2 regions of the Noviherbaspirillum phoenicis genome follow, and region 1 is predicted to be linked to the other one. Evidence: predicted binding sites of a transcription regulator. Region 1 holds the regulator's gene; the other holds the start of a gene.
The links. The regulator NrdR, encoded in region 1, represses ribonucleotide reductase genes. The targets are predictions, from matches to a motif close to CACNANATNTNGTG.

Region 1 (7,686 bases):
CGCGATCACCCTGTGGCCATGGGCCACGAATTTACGGGCCATTTCGGCGCCAAAGCCGGCGGTTGCGCCAGTAACCAGAACAATCATGGAAATTCCTAAACGGTGGATGAACGAACCGAAAAGCGGAAATTGTAGCTGAAAGGGTAAGCAGCCGCAGGTGCGGCGGCGCACCAATCTTGCTCAAAATGGGCCGTTAATCTACAATGCGCGGACCATTTCGTCTCACGTGACTGGCGAAAAGCCGGAACTCTGCATCCGGCGCAAGGTGGGCATCCACCGGGAAGCGTGAGATTTCAACAGCCGTGCGCCTGGGCAGCCAAGATGGTAAGTAGATTGAGGCTGCCGTCATTCCCCCTGCATTCCGGCTGGCCTTCATCCCATCGCATCGTTGCTGTCCGTCCCCATCGATTGGAGTACTCCATGTTTGCCAAAGACCACACCATCGCCAAAGTCGATCCTGAACTCTGGTCCGCCATCCAGCTCGAAAACACCCGCCAGCAGGAACATATCGAGCTGATCGCCTCCGAAAACTACACCTCGCCCGCGGTGATGGAAGCCCAGGGCAGCCAGCTCACCAACAAGTATGCGGAAGGCTATCCCGGCAAGCGCTACTACGGCGGCTGCGAGTACGTGGACGTGGCCGAGACCCTGGCCATCAACCGCCTGAAGGAGCTGTTCGGCGCCGAAGCCGCCAACGTCCAGCCCAATTCCGGCTCCCAGGCCAACCAGGGCGTGTTCTTCGCGATGTTGAAGCCCGGCGACACCATCATGGGCATGTCGCTGGCCGAAGGCGGCCACCTGACCCACGGCATGGCGCTGAACATGTCCGGCAAATGGTTCAACGTCGTGTCCTACGGCCTGGACGAGAAGGAAGAGATCGACTATGAAGCCATGGAGCGGCTGGCCCGCGAGCACAAGCCGAAAATGATCATCGCCGGCGCTTCCGCCTACGCGCTGCGCATCGATTTCGAGCGCTTCGCGAAAATCGCGAAGGAAGTCGGCGCCTACTTCATGGTCGACATGGCCCACTATGCCGGCCTGATCGCCGCCGGCGTGTACCCGAACCCGGTGCCGCATGCCGATTTCGTGACCTCCACCACCCACAAGTCGCTGCGCGGCCCGCGCGGCGGCGTGATCCTGATGAAGGCCGAGCACGAGAAGGCCATCAATTCGGCGATCTTCCCCGGCATCCAGGGCGGCCCGCTGATGCATGTCATCGCCGGCAAGGCGGTGGCGTTCAAGGAGGCGCTGAGCCCGGAATTCAAGACCTACCAGCAGCAGGTGGTGAAGAATGCCGCGGCGCTGGCCAACACGCTGATCGAGCGCGGCCTGCGCATCGTCTCCGGTCGCACCGAGTCGCACGTGATGCTGGTCGACCTGCGCGCCAAGAAAATCACCGGCAAGGAAGCCGAAGCCATCCTCGGTTCGGCCCACATCACCTGCAACAAGAACGCGATCCCGAACGACCCGGAAAAGCCATTCGTCACTTCCGGCATCCGCCTGGGCAGCCCGGCGATGACCACCCGCGGCTTCGGCGAGGCCGAGGCAGTCAAGGTCGGCAACCTGATCGCCGACGTGCTCGACAATCCGCATGACGCCGCCACCATCGATCGCGTCAAGGCCGAGGTGAAGAAGCTGACCGACGCCTTCCCGGTCTACGCGGCGTAATCGCCGGGCGCCATCGCGGCGCATCCCGCCTGCCGGTTGCACGAGCCGACAGGCGGCCCTTATACTCGTTGCCCATTCTCCAATGGCTGTCGCTTCCGGTGCCCGCTCATGAAATGTCCTTTCTGCCAGCACGAAGACACGCAAGTCCTCGACACCCGGGTGTCCGAGGAAGGCGACAGCATCCGCCGCAGGCGTCGCTGCAATTACTGCGAAAAGCGCTTCACCACCTATGAACGGGTGGAACTGGCAATGCCGGTCATCGTCAAGAAAAACGGCAGCCGCACCAATTTTGAACCATCCAAGCTGCGCGCCTCGATGATGCTGGCCCTGCGCAAGCGGCCGGTGCCGGCCGACGCGGTGGACACCGCGATCCAGCACATCGAGGAAAAGCTGCGTTCCAGCGGCCAGCGCGAAATTCCGTCCGGCCAGGTCGGCGAACTCGTCATGGCCGAATTGCAGCGTTTGGACAAGATTGCCTACATACGCTTCGCTTCGGTGTACCGCAGTTTTCAGGATGTCGCCGAATTCCGCGATGTGATCGCGGAAATCGACCCCGACCGCAAGAAGCCCCAGAAATAGTCCGTAGCCTCAAAAGTCCATACACAGAAGTCGGTTGTCTGTCCGCCTGTCTCGCTGCGCGTGCCCATCGGGTCGCAGTCCGGAACGGTGTTCGCCTGATCTGTCCAGCCTGAGCCGGACGGTCGCAAGAACACTGCCCACGCCTTTCGTCTCGCATGTCCCGTCCCGCCGCTCCTGCGGCTGGCGGGCTATTGCCGGAGTTTGCGACCATGGGAAATACTGCGCGCGGCTTTACCCTGATCGAAGTGCTGATCGTGCTGTGCCTGATGTCGCTGGGTGCACTGAGCCTGCTTGAACTGCAATGGCGTTCGCTGCATGCCACTCGGCAGTCCGCGCTGCATGGCGTGGCAATGCAGCTGGCGGTCGACATGGCTGAACGCCTGCGCGCCGGCGCAGCGCCCGATGCGGCCGAACAGGCAGCCTGGCAGGCCCGGGTTGCCGCGGCGCTTCCCGCCGGCCGGGCGCTGATCTGCCAGGATGCCTCGCCCTGGGATGAGGCGGCCGGCGCCTATCGATGGGCCTGCGGCGGCGAGCCGCCCGGCCCGCAGGTGGTCAAGCTGGGCTGGCGCAGCGGGGCCGACGGCGCCGTGCCGCATCCGGGCGTGGTGATCGTCGTTGCGCCGGCGCAGCCATGAAGCGCGCGCCGCGCCGGCATGCGGCCGGTTTGTCCCTGCCCGAACTGATGGTGGCGCTGGCGATCGGCATGATGCTGGTGCTGGCCGCGATCTCCCTGCTGCTGGCTGTACGCGCCGCCTACCTGCTGCATGATGATCGAGCCCGGCTGGAAGAGAACGGCCGCTTCGCGCTGGAACTGATCAGCCGGGCGGTGCGGCAGGCCGGCCACCGCGACTGGGGCGTGGCCGGCAGTGGTGCGGCGGCGCTGCAGCCCGTCGCCGGGCTGGACGCAAGGTCGCTCAGGGATGCCGCCGATGGCATAGCCGGCCCGTATGGGAGCACGGTCAATGGCAGCGACGTGCTGGCCTTGCGCTTCGAGGGCAGCGGGGAGGGCGGCGGCGATGGCGCGATACAGAACTGTGCCGGCGCGGCCGTCGGCGCCGATGGCGGGCAAGGCGGCTGGAGCATTTTCTACATCGCCAATGACGCCGGCGGCGAACCGGAGCTGCGCTGCAAATACCGCGGTCCCGGCGGCTGGAAGTCCGACGCGCTGGTGCGCGGCATCGAGGGCTTCCAGGTGCTGTACGGCATCGAGGCGCAGCCTGGGGCTGCTCCGGACCGCTTCGTCAGCGCCACCGCCGTGCAGGCGCAGGCCGGCGCCTGGCAGGCGGTGGGCGCGGTCAGGATCGCGTTGCTGGCGCGTGGCACGCAGGCCGACGCCGACGCCAGCGGCGCCGGCAGCTACGCGCTGTTCGGTGCGGCCTACGAGGGCAGCGCCGATCCCGGCACGGTGATCCAGGTGGCCGAGCTTCCTGCCGCCAGCCGCAGGCTGTCGCGCCGGATCTACGGCGCTACCGTGTATTTGCGCAATCGCGTCCAGGAGGCGCCATGAGCCGTGCCGCCGGCAGTGCCCTGCTGATGTGCCTGCTGGTGATGGCGGTGGCGCTGATGCTGGGCCTGTCGGGCGCCCGGATTGCGCTGCAGGAAGAGCGGGCGGCGCGCAACGATCGCGACCGCAAGACGGCCTTCCAGGCTGCCGAAGCCGCCTTGCTCGACGCCCAGCGCGATATCGAACAGCCGGCCGGCGCCAGTCCGCGTGCCGCGCTGCTTGCTTCGGCCGCGCCAGTGTTCCCGGCCGGCTGCGGCGCCGGCGCCGCCAATCCGCTACTGGGCCTGTGCGCCGGTCAGGGCGCCGCGCCGGCCTGGCTTGCCGTCGACTTCCGTGATGAAGGCGAAGCCACGATGCGCAGCATTGCATATGGACGCTTCACCGGCCAAGCCATGCCGGCCGGCGGCGGCGCACTGCCGGCCCGCCGGCCGCGCTACCTGATCGAAGCCTATCCCGACCGCCGCGCCGGCAGCAGCGCCGACCTGGCCGGCGCCGGCACGCTTTATCGCATCAGCGCGGTCGGTTTCGGCGCCCAGGAGGATACCTGGGTGCTGCTGCAGGCCTGGTACCGGCGCGTGGGGGGAGGCTGACATGCGATGCGCATTGCTGGCCCCTCTATTGCTGCTGCCCGGGCTGGCGGCTGCCATGCCTTCGCTCGACCTGGCCAATGCCGCGCAACTGGCACGGGCCGGCGCCTGCGCTGCCAGCGGCATCGATCCGGCCGCGGCCGCGCTCTATCAGGCGGTCGCCAGCGACTCAGGCATGGATGGCAGCCTGAAAAAATATGCGCTGATGCATGACCAGTCCGGCCGGCCCGTGCCCGCCGACGCACCGGCATGGGATGCCGCTGCCCTGCTGGAAAGGCGCGATCCGGCGATGCGCGCGCTCTATACCGGCCAGCGTGACGGTAACCGCTTGCGCACCATTCCCCTTGACTGGACCATGCTGGACCCGGCCGGCCAGTCGCTGCTGTCGACCGGCGCCGACGACGGGGGCGCCAGCCGGGTAGCCTACCTGCGCGGCGAACGCGCACTGGAAGCCGGTTCCCGGCAAGGCCCATACCGGCGCCGCGCGAGCCTCCTGGGCGCGGCGGTGGTCGGCGCGCCGCTGTTCGTGGATGCGCCGCCGCCGGCAAGCGCCGATGCGCGCTATCCGTCATTCCTGGCAGCGTACGCAAGCCGGCCGGCCGCGGTCTATCTGCAGGCCAACGACGGCATGCTGCACGGCTTCGACGCGGCCACCGGCAATGAACTGTTTGCCTACCTGCCGCTGGCGCTGCGGCCGCAATGGCCGCGCTTGCCCACGTCGGCCTTCGCCGCCAGTCCCTATGCCGAAGGCGGCCTGGCCGCCGGCAATGCCCTGGTGCGGGGCGCCTGGAAAACCGTGCTGGCCGGCGGCCTCGGCGGCGGTGCGCAGGGCGTGTTCGCGCTCGATGTCAGCAATCCGGCGCGCTTTGCCGGCGGCGACGGCGTGCTGCTGGAGTTCACCGACAGCGACGATCCCGATATCGGCAATGTCTTTCAGCCGCCGGCACTGGCGCGCTTTCGTACCGGCCCCGGGCAATACGGCGACTTCATCGTGGCCGCGTCCGGCTACAACAGCCAGCGCGCCGACGGCGAGGGGCGGTCGAACCCGGCCGGGCCGGGCGCGCTGTTCCTGCTCTCGCTCGACAAGGACCCAGCCGCGCCATGGCAGCAGAACCGCAACTACTTCAAGTTTCTGCTGCCCGCCGGCAGCGCCGCGCTGCCCAATGGCCTGGCGCCTCCGGCGCTGATTCCGGACGTCGATGGCAGCGTGCGGCTGGCCTATGCCGGCGATCTGCAGGGCCGGCTGTGGCGGCTCGACTTCAGCGCCGGCCAGCCGCCCTGGCCGCAGGCCGCCGGTTCCGGCCAGCCGCTGTTCGTCGCCACCGATGCGAGCGGCCGGCGTCAGCCCATCACCAGCGCGCCGCGTGCGCTATATCGCGGCGATGGCGGCCTGCTGCTGCTGTTCGGCACCGGCCGGTTGCTGGAAGCCGACGATGCGCAGGACAAGTCGGTGCAGTCGCTTTATGCCGTCGCGGACACACAGGCCGCGACCACGCCTACCCTGACGCGTGCCGACCTGGCCGTGCGCAAGCTGGTCACGGACAAGGCAGGGGCCTACCGGCTTGACGGCGGCGCCAGCGCAGCCGCAGGCTGGCTGCTCGATTTCCCGGTTCCCGGCGAGCGCCTGCTTGTCAGCCCGCTGATCGAGGATGGCGTGGCGACCATCGTCACCATGCTGCCCGGCGCTTCCGCATGCGGGTCCAGCGCCAGCCTGTATCTGCTGAATGCGCAAAACGGCCTGTCGCCGTCCGGCACCGCAGCGCCCTGGCTGTCCGTGCCGATGCAGGCGGCACGGACGCTGAACGTCATCGCCGAGCGTCGACCGGCCCAGCCGGGGCAGGCGGAAGGCGGCGGTGCGGGCACCGGCACGGTGGAAACGCGGCATACCGTCATTGGCGGCAGTGCCGGCGGCCAGCCGGCGGCGTCCATCGTGCGCAGGTCACGCGCCGGCCGCCTGGGCTGGCGCGAGGTCGCTGACTGGGAGGCCATGCGTAATGCGGCATCGCAGAGATAGGGCGGGCGCTCATGCCCTCCCGGGCCATACGCTGCCGGAAGTGCTGGTGACGCTGGCGATTTGCGCGGCGCTGGCGGCCGTCGGCGCTGCGAGCTGGCAGAGCCTGGCGCACAGCCAGCGCCGGGCCGAGGCGAGGGCGGCATTGCTGATGCTGATGCAGCAGCAGGAACGCCATTTTTCGCGCCACGGCCGCTACCATGCCTTCGATGCCGCGGCGCCCGGCCCCTTCAAATTTCACTCCGGCGCCAGCCCGGCCGACAGCGCCTACACCCTCAGCGCCACTGCCTGCGAAGGCGAAAGCCTGGAGCGCTGCGTGAGCGTCGCCGCCCGTCCGGGCGGCCCCGGCGCGCGGGCCAGCCATGCCGATCCCGACTGCGGCGTGTTGCGGCTCGATAGCCGTGGCCGGCGGTGGGCCGATGGCAGGCTTGCCGCCTGCTGGCCATGAACCGGCGCGCCGGCCATACGCTGCTGGAGATGCTTGCCGTTCTGGCGCTCGCGGCGCTGTTGCTGGGGATGGCGGCGCCATCGCTGCAGGCGCTGCTGCAGCGGCAAAGGCTCACGACCACCGTCAATGATTTCTTCGCCGCCGTGACCCTGACCCGCTCCGAAGCCCTGCGCCGCGGCGCGCCGGTGGTGCTGCTGGCGACAGGCGCCGGCTGGGACAGCGGCTGGATGGTGCTGGTCGACCGCAATGGCAACCTGCGGCCCGATGCGGGCGAGGACATCGTCGCCAGCCATGGCCCGCCGCCGGCCGGCATTGCCATCGCCAGCAACTTCAACGACGACCGCGTGCCTTATCTCGTGTATGGCGCCAATGGACGCAGCCGCACCAGCGCCGGCGGCACACAGGCCGGCTCATGGGACTTCAGCGCCGGCGACCTCCGGCGCAGGATCATCGTCAACCTGCTCGGCCGCCCGCGCGCCTGCAATCCGGAACGCGACAAGTCGAATTGCTAGAATAGCCGCCTCTTCCCTGCAAAACACACCGTCGTGCATCTCACTTCCGACCTGCAAGCCATGCAGCTGGCCCTGGACTGGGCCGAAAAAGGCATGTTCATCACTTCCCCGAACCCGCGCGTGGGCTGCGTCATCGTGCGCGACGGCATGCTGCTGGGCGCCGGCCATACCCAGGCCGCCGGCGGTCCCCATGCCGAAGTCCAGGCGCTGCGCGACGCCGCCGCCAGAGGCCACGATGTGCGCGGCGCCACCGCCTACGTCACGCTGGAGCCGTGCAGCCACCACGGCCGCACGCCGCCCTGCGCCGACGCGCTGGTGGCGGCCGGCCTGGCGAGGGTGGTGGCGGCGATGCAGGACCCCAATCCGCTGGTGGCCGG
Region 2 (7,686 bases), 170 kb from region 1:
ATGCCGTGCTGGGCGATGCGGCCGCGCAGCGCGCTCCAGTCCATGGTGGAGCTGCCGTCGACTTCCAGATAGCCGCCGCGCTCTTCAGCCAGCAGCTTCAGCGAATCCTGCGGCAGGATGCCGCGGTCCCACAGCGAGCCCTGGTAGGAGCTGTAGCGTCCGCGCTCTTCAGCCAGTTCGGTCGATGCATAGTAGGCGTAGTAGCAGACCGCTTCCATCGAACGGTCGGCGAAATCCACCGCCGCATTGGAGGCATACGGCACCCGCATCATGTGCAGGCAGTCCTGGAAGCCCATGATGCCCAGACCAACCGGGCGATGGCGCATGTTGGAGTCGCGCGCCTTGTTCACCGCGTAGTAGTTGATGTCGATCACGTTATCCAGCATGCGCATCGCCGTGCGGATGGTCTGCTGCAGCTTGGCATGGTCGAGCTGGCCGTTCTTCATGTGCGCCGGCAGGTTGACCGAGCCCAGGTTGCAGACCGCGATCTCGGAATCGTTGGTGTTGAGCGTGATCTCGGTGCAGAGGTTCGAGCTGTGCACTACGCCCACGTGTTGCTGCGGCGAACGGATGTTGCAGGGATCCTTGAAGGTGATCCAGGGATGGCCGGTTTCAAACAGCATCGACAGCATCTTGCGCCACAGGTCCAGCGCCTGCACCTTCTTGAACAGGCGCAGTTCGCCGCTGGCGGCACGGGCTTCGTAGCCGAGGTAGGCCTGCTCGAAAGCGCGGCCGACCTTGTCGTGCAGGTCGGGCACGTCGCTCGGCGAAAACAGCGTCCATTCGCCCTTTTCCATCACGCGCTTCATGAACAGGTCGGGAATCCAGTTCGCGGTGTTCATGTCGTGGGTGCGGCGGCGGTCGTCGCCGGTGTTCTTGCGCAGGTCGAGGAATTCCTCGATGTCCATGTGCCAGGTTTCCAGATAGGCGCAGACCGCGCCCTTGCGCTTGCCGCCCTGGTTCACCGCCACCGCGGTGTCGTTGACCACTTTCAGGAATGGCACCACGCCCTGGCTCTTGCCATTGGTGCCCTTGATGTGGGCGCCCAGCGCGCGCACCGGGGTCCAGTCATTGCCCAGGCCGCCGGCAAACTTGGCCAGTAGCGCATTGTCCTTGATCGCGTCGTAAATGCCCTCGAGATCGTCCGACACCGTGGTCAGGTAGCAGGAAGACAGCTGCGAGCGCAGCGTGCCGGAGTTGAACAGGGTCGGGGTCGAGCTCATGAAGTCGAACGACGACAGCAGGTTGTAGAACTCGATGGCGCGCTCTTCGCGCCTGGCTTCATTCAGCGACAGGCCCATGGCCACGCGCATGTAGAAGGCCTGCGGCATTTCGATGCGCACGTCGCGGATATGCAGGAAGTAGCGGTCATACAGCGTCTGCAGGCCGATGTAGCCGAATTGCAGGTCGCGCTCGGGCTTGATGGCCTTGGCCAGGCGGTCGAGGTCGAACTCGGCCAGCTTGGTGTCGAGCAGTTCGGCTTCGATGCCCTTCTGGATGAAGCGCGGGAAATAATGCAGGTAGTGGGCGGCAGCGTCGGCCTGCGCGACTTCCTGGCCGAACACTTCCTTGCGGATGGTGTGCATCAGCAGGCGCGCGGTAACCAGGCTGTAGGCCGGATCCGTTTCCATCAGCGCGCGGGCCGCCAGGATGGCCGACTTGTGCAGTTCTTCCACGGGCACGCCGTCATACAGGTTCTTTACCGTCTCGGCCAGGATGGCGTCGGCGTCGACATGCTTTTCCAGCCCGATGCAGGCGGCGGTGATCAGGGTGCGGACCTGTTCCATGTCCAGCAGGCGACGCTGGCCGTTTTCGACTACATGCAACTGCGGCGCGCCAGGCACGGCGGCACGGGCAGCCTGCTGCTGCGCGCGCTCTTCCATGCGCTTGGCGCGGTACAGCACGTAGGCACGGGCGACGTCATGCTCGCCGGAACGCATCAGCGCCAGTTCCACCTGGTCTTGCACGTCCTCTATATGAAAGGTGCCGCCGGCGGGCTGGCGGCGCATCAGCGCAGCCACGACGCTGTCGGTCAGTTGCTCGACCAGCTCACGCACGCGGGCGGAGGCGGCGCCATGGCCGCCATTGACCGCCAGAAACGCCTTGGTCATCGCGATAGAGATTTTGGAGGGCTCGAAGCCAACGACCGCACCGTTGCGACGCAGGATCCGGTAATCCGCCGAAGCATTGCTGGCAGGCATCACGCCTGCAACGGCGGACAGGGATGGATTGACAGGCGCATCTACGCCTGTCTTGCTGGAAATTTCCTGGGATGAGTACACGAGGCCTCCTGAATCGATATTGTTGACTGGGCGTTTTGGTGATCTGTCTGTCGTGCGCGGCATACCGCTGTCGCACGGGCTCCGGAAGAGGGAAATCACTGCCGGAAAGGCCACCGCCGGCTTCAGGCGCACGATCTCGCATCGGGATCGGCACCATGGCAGCGCACCATCTGCACCAAAGATGAAACACTATATATAGTGATGGTTGACGCAGTAGGCACTAATTCTAGTGCGTTGGGCGCACACATGCAATAGCGTTTTCCCAACGTTCCGGCGTAAAAAAATTTGACTTTCAGGCCAGCATCGCGAAGCGAAGGGCCGGCGCATCGCCTGCCCCCGAACATGCCTGCCGGTAACGCGGCCAATCGAAAAACGGCCCCGGATCGGTCTTGCGGCCCGGCGCGATATGCTCATGCCCCGCTACGGCCCGCAGGCCATAGCGCTGCCGCAGCGCCAGGGTCAGCGCCGCCAGGCTGTCATATTGCGCCGCCTCGAACGGCACGAAGTCGCTGCCTTCGAGTTCGATGCCGATCGAAAAATCATTGCACTTCTCCCGCCCTTCGAAGCTGGATACGCCGGCATGCCAGGCCCGCGCGCTGGCCGCGACGAATTGCGTCACCAGCCCATGCCGGTCGATCAGGAAATGGGCCGACACCCGCAGGGGCCGCAACTGGTCGAAATACGGGTGGACCGCATGGTCGAGGGTGTTGGTAAACAAGCCATCGATATACGGACCGCCAAACTGGTCCGGCGGCAGGCTGATGTTATGAATCACCAGCAATTCCGGCAACACGCCGGGCGGACGGGCATCGCAGTTCGGCGATGGCAGGCGCCGCGCCTGCGGGCACCAGCCGTCCGGGTCGATCGATAACGTGGACAATGGCGTCATGCCCTTCCATGGCGCGGTCTCATTCATCCTCGCCGATCTCCAGTCGTTGCATCCGATACCTTAGCTGGCGCAGCGTCAGTCCGAGCAGGCTGGCGGCCTGCGCCTGATTGTTGGCCGTGCGCATTAGCGTTTCCTGGATCAGCGCACGCTCCACCTTGTCGAGATGATCGGGCAGAGAGCCGGCCAGCGTCGCCGGCGGCGGCCAAGTTTCCGATGGCATCGCCTGCGTCGGTGCGGCTGGTTCTGCAGGCGCGGCCTCGACCTGCGGCGCCGCGGCAGCAGGCGGCGCGGCCGCGGGCGTCGCCGGCTTCAGGGCCAAATCCTGGAGCTCTATCGTGTCGCCGCCGGCAAAGGCCAGCGCGCGCTCCAGCACATTTTCCAGTTCGCGCACGTTTCCCGGAAAACTGTGTGCCAGCAGCGCATCCAGCGCGGCGGCGGACAGCCTGGTCCGCGTCGAACCCGTCAGGCGCTGCAGCACCGCTTCGGCCAGCAGGCCGATATCGTCCTTGCGCTCACGCAGCGGCGGCAGACTCAGTTCAATCACATTGAGCCGGTAATACAGGTCCTGCCGGAACTTGCCGGCCTCGACGCAGGCAGCCAGGTTCTGATGGGTTGCGCTGATCAGGCGCACATCCACCGGCTCTTCCACCGTCGAGCCGACCTTGCGCACCCGCCGCTCCTGGATGGCGCGCAGCAGCTTGACCTGCATCGGCAGCGGCAGGTCGGCCACCTCGTCGAGCATCAGCGTGCCGCCATTGGCCGCCTGGAAGAAGCCGTCGCGGTCCTCGGCGGCGCCGGTGAACGCGCCCTTGCGGTAGCCGAAGAACTCGGCCTCCATCAGCGCTTCCGGAATGGCGCCGCAGTTGACCGCGACGAACGGCTTGTCGGCCCGCGCGCTCTGCGCATGGATGTCGCGCGCCGCCAGTTCCTTGCCCGAGCCGGATTCGCCGGTAATGGCCACCGGCGCCATGCTGCGCGCCAGCCGCACGATCTGGGTGCGCACGTTGCGCAGCGCCTCCGATTCGCCCAGGAGCCGCAATGCCGGACCCGACGCGGCAGACGGCGCGGCAGCCGGGATCGTTGCCGGCGACGGCGTCAGTTTCAGGGCCGACTGCACCATGACCCGCAGCTGGTCCAGCGCCACCGGCTTGGACAGGTAATCGAAGGCGCCCGCCTTCAGCGCCGCCACCGCATTGTCGGCGCTGCCGAAAGCGGTGATCACGGCGATCGGCGTATTGCGGTAACTGGCTGCGACCTCGCGCACCAGTTCGATGCCCAGGCCATCGGGCAGGCGCATGTCGGTCAGCACCATCGCATAGGCATGGCGCGTCAGATAAGTTCTGGCTTCGGCCAATGTGGCGGCGCAGTCGCTGTCCAGCCCCATTTTCAAAAAGGTGATGTCGAGCAGTTCGCGCAGGTCTGCTTCATCGTCGACGATTAATATGCGGGGAGGTGGCATGGCGTTCAGGCGTCGGGAGTGGCTAGGGTAATCACAAAGCGGCCGCTGGCCTGGGCCGGCGCCTGGTTCCAGGCATCGCTGCGGTATTCATAGTCGAGCATGGCGCCATTGTTCATGCAGAGTTCGCGCGCCACGTACAGGCCAAGGCCAGTGCCCTTGCTCGACGTGGTGTAGAAAGGCTCGAACAGGTGCGCCCGCACCTGCGGCGTGATGGCGGCGCCGTCGTCCTGCACATGCAATTCGCGCCGCTGCGCCGAGCCGGTCACCATGAACAGCCGGATCGACGCATCCTGGCCGCTGGCGTAGCGAAGCGCATTGGACAGCAGGTTGACAATCACTTCACGCAGGTGCAGCGGGTCGAACAGCACCCTGCAGTCATCCAGCATGCCGACATGGATCAGGCCGGGCCGCAGCGCCTGCGCGTCACGGAATTCCTCCACCATCTGTGGCACCAGCGCCGCCAGCCGCACCGGCTCGTTGCCTGGCTGCGCCTTGCGCGAGAGCCGCAGAATGTCTTCGATCATCCGGTTCAGGCGGCCGACATTGTCATTGATGATATTGACCAGGCGCAGCTGCACCGGGTCGACGGCGTCCTCGGCGATCAGGGAATTGGCATGGGAAATCGCCGACAGCGGGTTGCGCACCTCATGGGCAATGCTGGCGGTCAGGCGCCCCATCGACGCCAGCTTCAGTTCCTGCGCCCGGTTTTCTATCTCGCCCACGTCCTGCAGGAACACCACGATGCGCTCGTTGCCGGTGGCGCCGGTGCTGGCAAAGCGCAGCCGCAGATGCGTCATCCGCTCTTCCGCCGGCTTCAGCATCACGAATGCCAGCGCAGCGGCGCTGTTGCCGGCCCAGGCAAGGTAGGCGTCGGCCACGGGCGCCAGCCAGGCGACGTCGACCAGCCGGCCCTGCGCGGCGGCGCCGGACAGGCCCAGCATGCGCTCGGCGGCCGGATTGACGATGGAGATGGTGGTATCCGCGCCCATCACCAGCACGCCATCGCCCATATCGGCAATGACCAGCTGGTTGATCGCCTGCTGCGTCTGCAAGCCCTCGTGGTGCTGCGTCGCCAGCTGCTCCTGCCGTATCAGCCTTCCCGCCAGCCGGTTCAGCACGTAGACGGCGGAAAAGAATGCGGCGCCATACAGCCCGGCCTGGGAAATGGTCGACTCGGCCGTGAAATTGAGCAGCTGATAGGCGCTTTCCAGCAGCATCGCCAGCGCTGCCAGCGCCGTGAAGAACAGCGCCAGCACCATCGGCGCCAGCACCGCGCTGCCGGCCAGCGGAAACAGATAGAGGATGGCAAGGCCGCTCCGGGCGCCACCGGCGGCCGCGTACAGCGTGCTGATGAAAACGATATCGGCCAGCACGCCCGCGGTCAGCTGCAGCAGCAAGCGCTGACGGCGCCAGACCGTGACAACGCCCAGACCCACGGCAAGCGCGAGATAGACGCCGCAGATCTGCCGGTAGAGAAAGCCTTCCACCATCCAGAAACCTTGCCGGGCGTTGATGCTGAGATAGGCCAGCAGCACTACCGCGATGGCGATGCGGGTGACATTGAAGGTTTGCAGCGTGCGCCAGAGGGTTTCCCGATTGCCTGGCCGCAGGCTGCCGGCAACAGCGCTCATCCTTCAGCGCGACGCATGATGACGCCGGTGCTCTTCGCAGCAGAACACCTCGCCGGTTGCCGCCGGCAGCGCTTCCGAAGAAGGAAAATGCATGCCGCACTCAGCGCATTGCAGCATCGCCTCGGGTGCGTCGACGGCGGCCGGCGGCCTGCGCTGCGGCACCGGCTTCGCCTTCGGCCTGAGCAGCCAGAACATCACAAGCGCAAGGATCACGCCCCAGATCAGGAATTTCATGCCAGTCCCCGGTGCAGCACCACTTCCAGTACGAAGCGGCTGCCGACATAGGCCAGCAGCAGCGTGGCGAAGCCGGACAGGGTAAAGCTGAGCGCGGTCTTGCCACGCCATCCGCGCCAGTGGCGCCCGGCGAGAAGCAGCCCGAACAGCAGCCAGGAAAGCAGGGTGAAGATAGTTTTATGATCCCAGCGCATCGCCTGGCCGAACAATTCCTCGGAAAAGACGATGCCCGACAGCACGGTCAGGGTCAGCAATGCAAAGCCGAAGCCTATCATCCGGAACAGCAGCCGCTCCATGGTCAGTAGCGCCGGCAGGCGTTCCACCATGGCGGCGAACCAGCCGAGCCGGCCGCCGGGACGGGTATGCAGGCTGGCTTCCTGCACCGCCATCAGCACCGCATGAAATGCCGCCAGGGTCAGCGAGCTGTAGGCCATGATGGCGATGGCGATATGCCAGCCATACAGCACGGGCTTGTCCTGCAGGGGCACCAGGCTGCCCGGAAACAGCGCCGGCAGCACCACGGCCACCGCCGCGCTCGGCAATACCAGCACGCGCAGGCTGTCGAGCGAAAAGTTGCGGTTTTCCAGCCAGTAGGCTGCGACCGAGATCCACAATGTGGCCGACAGTATTACCGCAAAACCCAGCCGCAGCGAGCCCGGCACCACCATATCGGTCCACAGCGCGCCGCCATGGACCAGCCAGGCCACGAGCGTACCGGCGGCGATTGCCGTGCGCTGCTGCGCCGGCAACACGGCGCAAACCAGATAGATCAGGGCAGCCAGGAAGAAAAGGGAATTTTGCATCGCGCAAGTTTACACCATGTCCCGTGGCGGCTGCCTGCCGCTTTAGTGCCGTGCTGCCTGATTTCCCAGCCGCCGCATCGGGTAAAATGCGACTCTCTTTAGATGTTCGCCCTCCTCTTTCCTATACAGAATCGTTCCCATGCTTGACAACCTGACTCAACGTCTTGCCAAAGTGGTCAAGACCATGCGCGGCGAAGCCCGCCTGACCGAAGCCAATACCGCCGATATGCTGCGCGAAGTGCGGCTGGCGCTGCTGGAAGCCGACGTCGCGCTGCCGGCGGTGCGTGAATTCATCGCCCGCGTGAAGGAAAAAGCGCTGGGCGAGGAAGTGATCGGCTCGCTCACGCCCGGCCAGGCCCTGGTGGGCGTGGTCCAGGACCAGCTTGCC

Region 2: a site for NrdR is predicted at 2,470-2,483, ahead of ABC383_RS10330 (ribonucleoside-diphosphate reductase subunit alpha). Genes of this name have one in related genera too.

The regions. Positions count from the first base shown of each region.
Region 1 is NZ_JBDFLX010000001.1:2,455,148-2,462,833, reverse strand. Features, by position in the region: gene ABC383_RS11115 (SDR family NAD(P)-dependent oxidoreductase) at 1-87, opposite strand, end outside; ZMP/ZTP riboswitch at 217-321, shown strand; gene glyA (serine hydroxymethyltransferase) at 421-1,668, shown strand; gene nrdR (transcriptional regulator NrdR) at 1,777-2,247, shown strand; gene ABC383_RS11100 (prepilin-type N-terminal cleavage/methylation domain-containing protein) at 2,457-2,882, shown strand; gene ABC383_RS11095 (PilW family protein) at 2,879-3,754, shown strand; gene ABC383_RS11090 (pilus assembly PilX family protein) at 3,751-4,341, shown strand; gene ABC383_RS11085 (pilus assembly protein) at 4,343-6,352, shown strand; gene ABC383_RS11080 (type IV pilin protein) at 6,333-6,797, shown strand; gene ABC383_RS11075 (GspH/FimT family protein) at 6,794-7,309, shown strand; gene ribD (bifunctional diaminohydroxyphosphoribosylaminopyrimidine deaminase/5-amino-6-(5-phosphoribosylamino)uracil reductase RibD) at 7,343-7,686, shown strand, end outside.
Region 2 is NZ_JBDFLX010000001.1:2,289,352-2,297,037, forward strand. Features, by position in the region: gene ABC383_RS10330 (ribonucleoside-diphosphate reductase subunit alpha) at 1-2,201, opposite strand, end outside; gene ampD (1,6-anhydro-N-acetylmuramyl-L-alanine amidase AmpD) at 2,575-3,198, opposite strand; gene ABC383_RS10340 (sigma-54-dependent transcriptional regulator) at 3,191-4,630, opposite strand; gene ABC383_RS10345 (sensor histidine kinase) at 4,636-6,261, opposite strand; gene ABC383_RS10350 (PP0621 family protein) at 6,265-6,495, opposite strand; gene ABC383_RS10355 (cytochrome C assembly family protein) at 6,492-7,298, opposite strand; gene ffh (signal recognition particle protein) at 7,438-7,686, shown strand, end outside.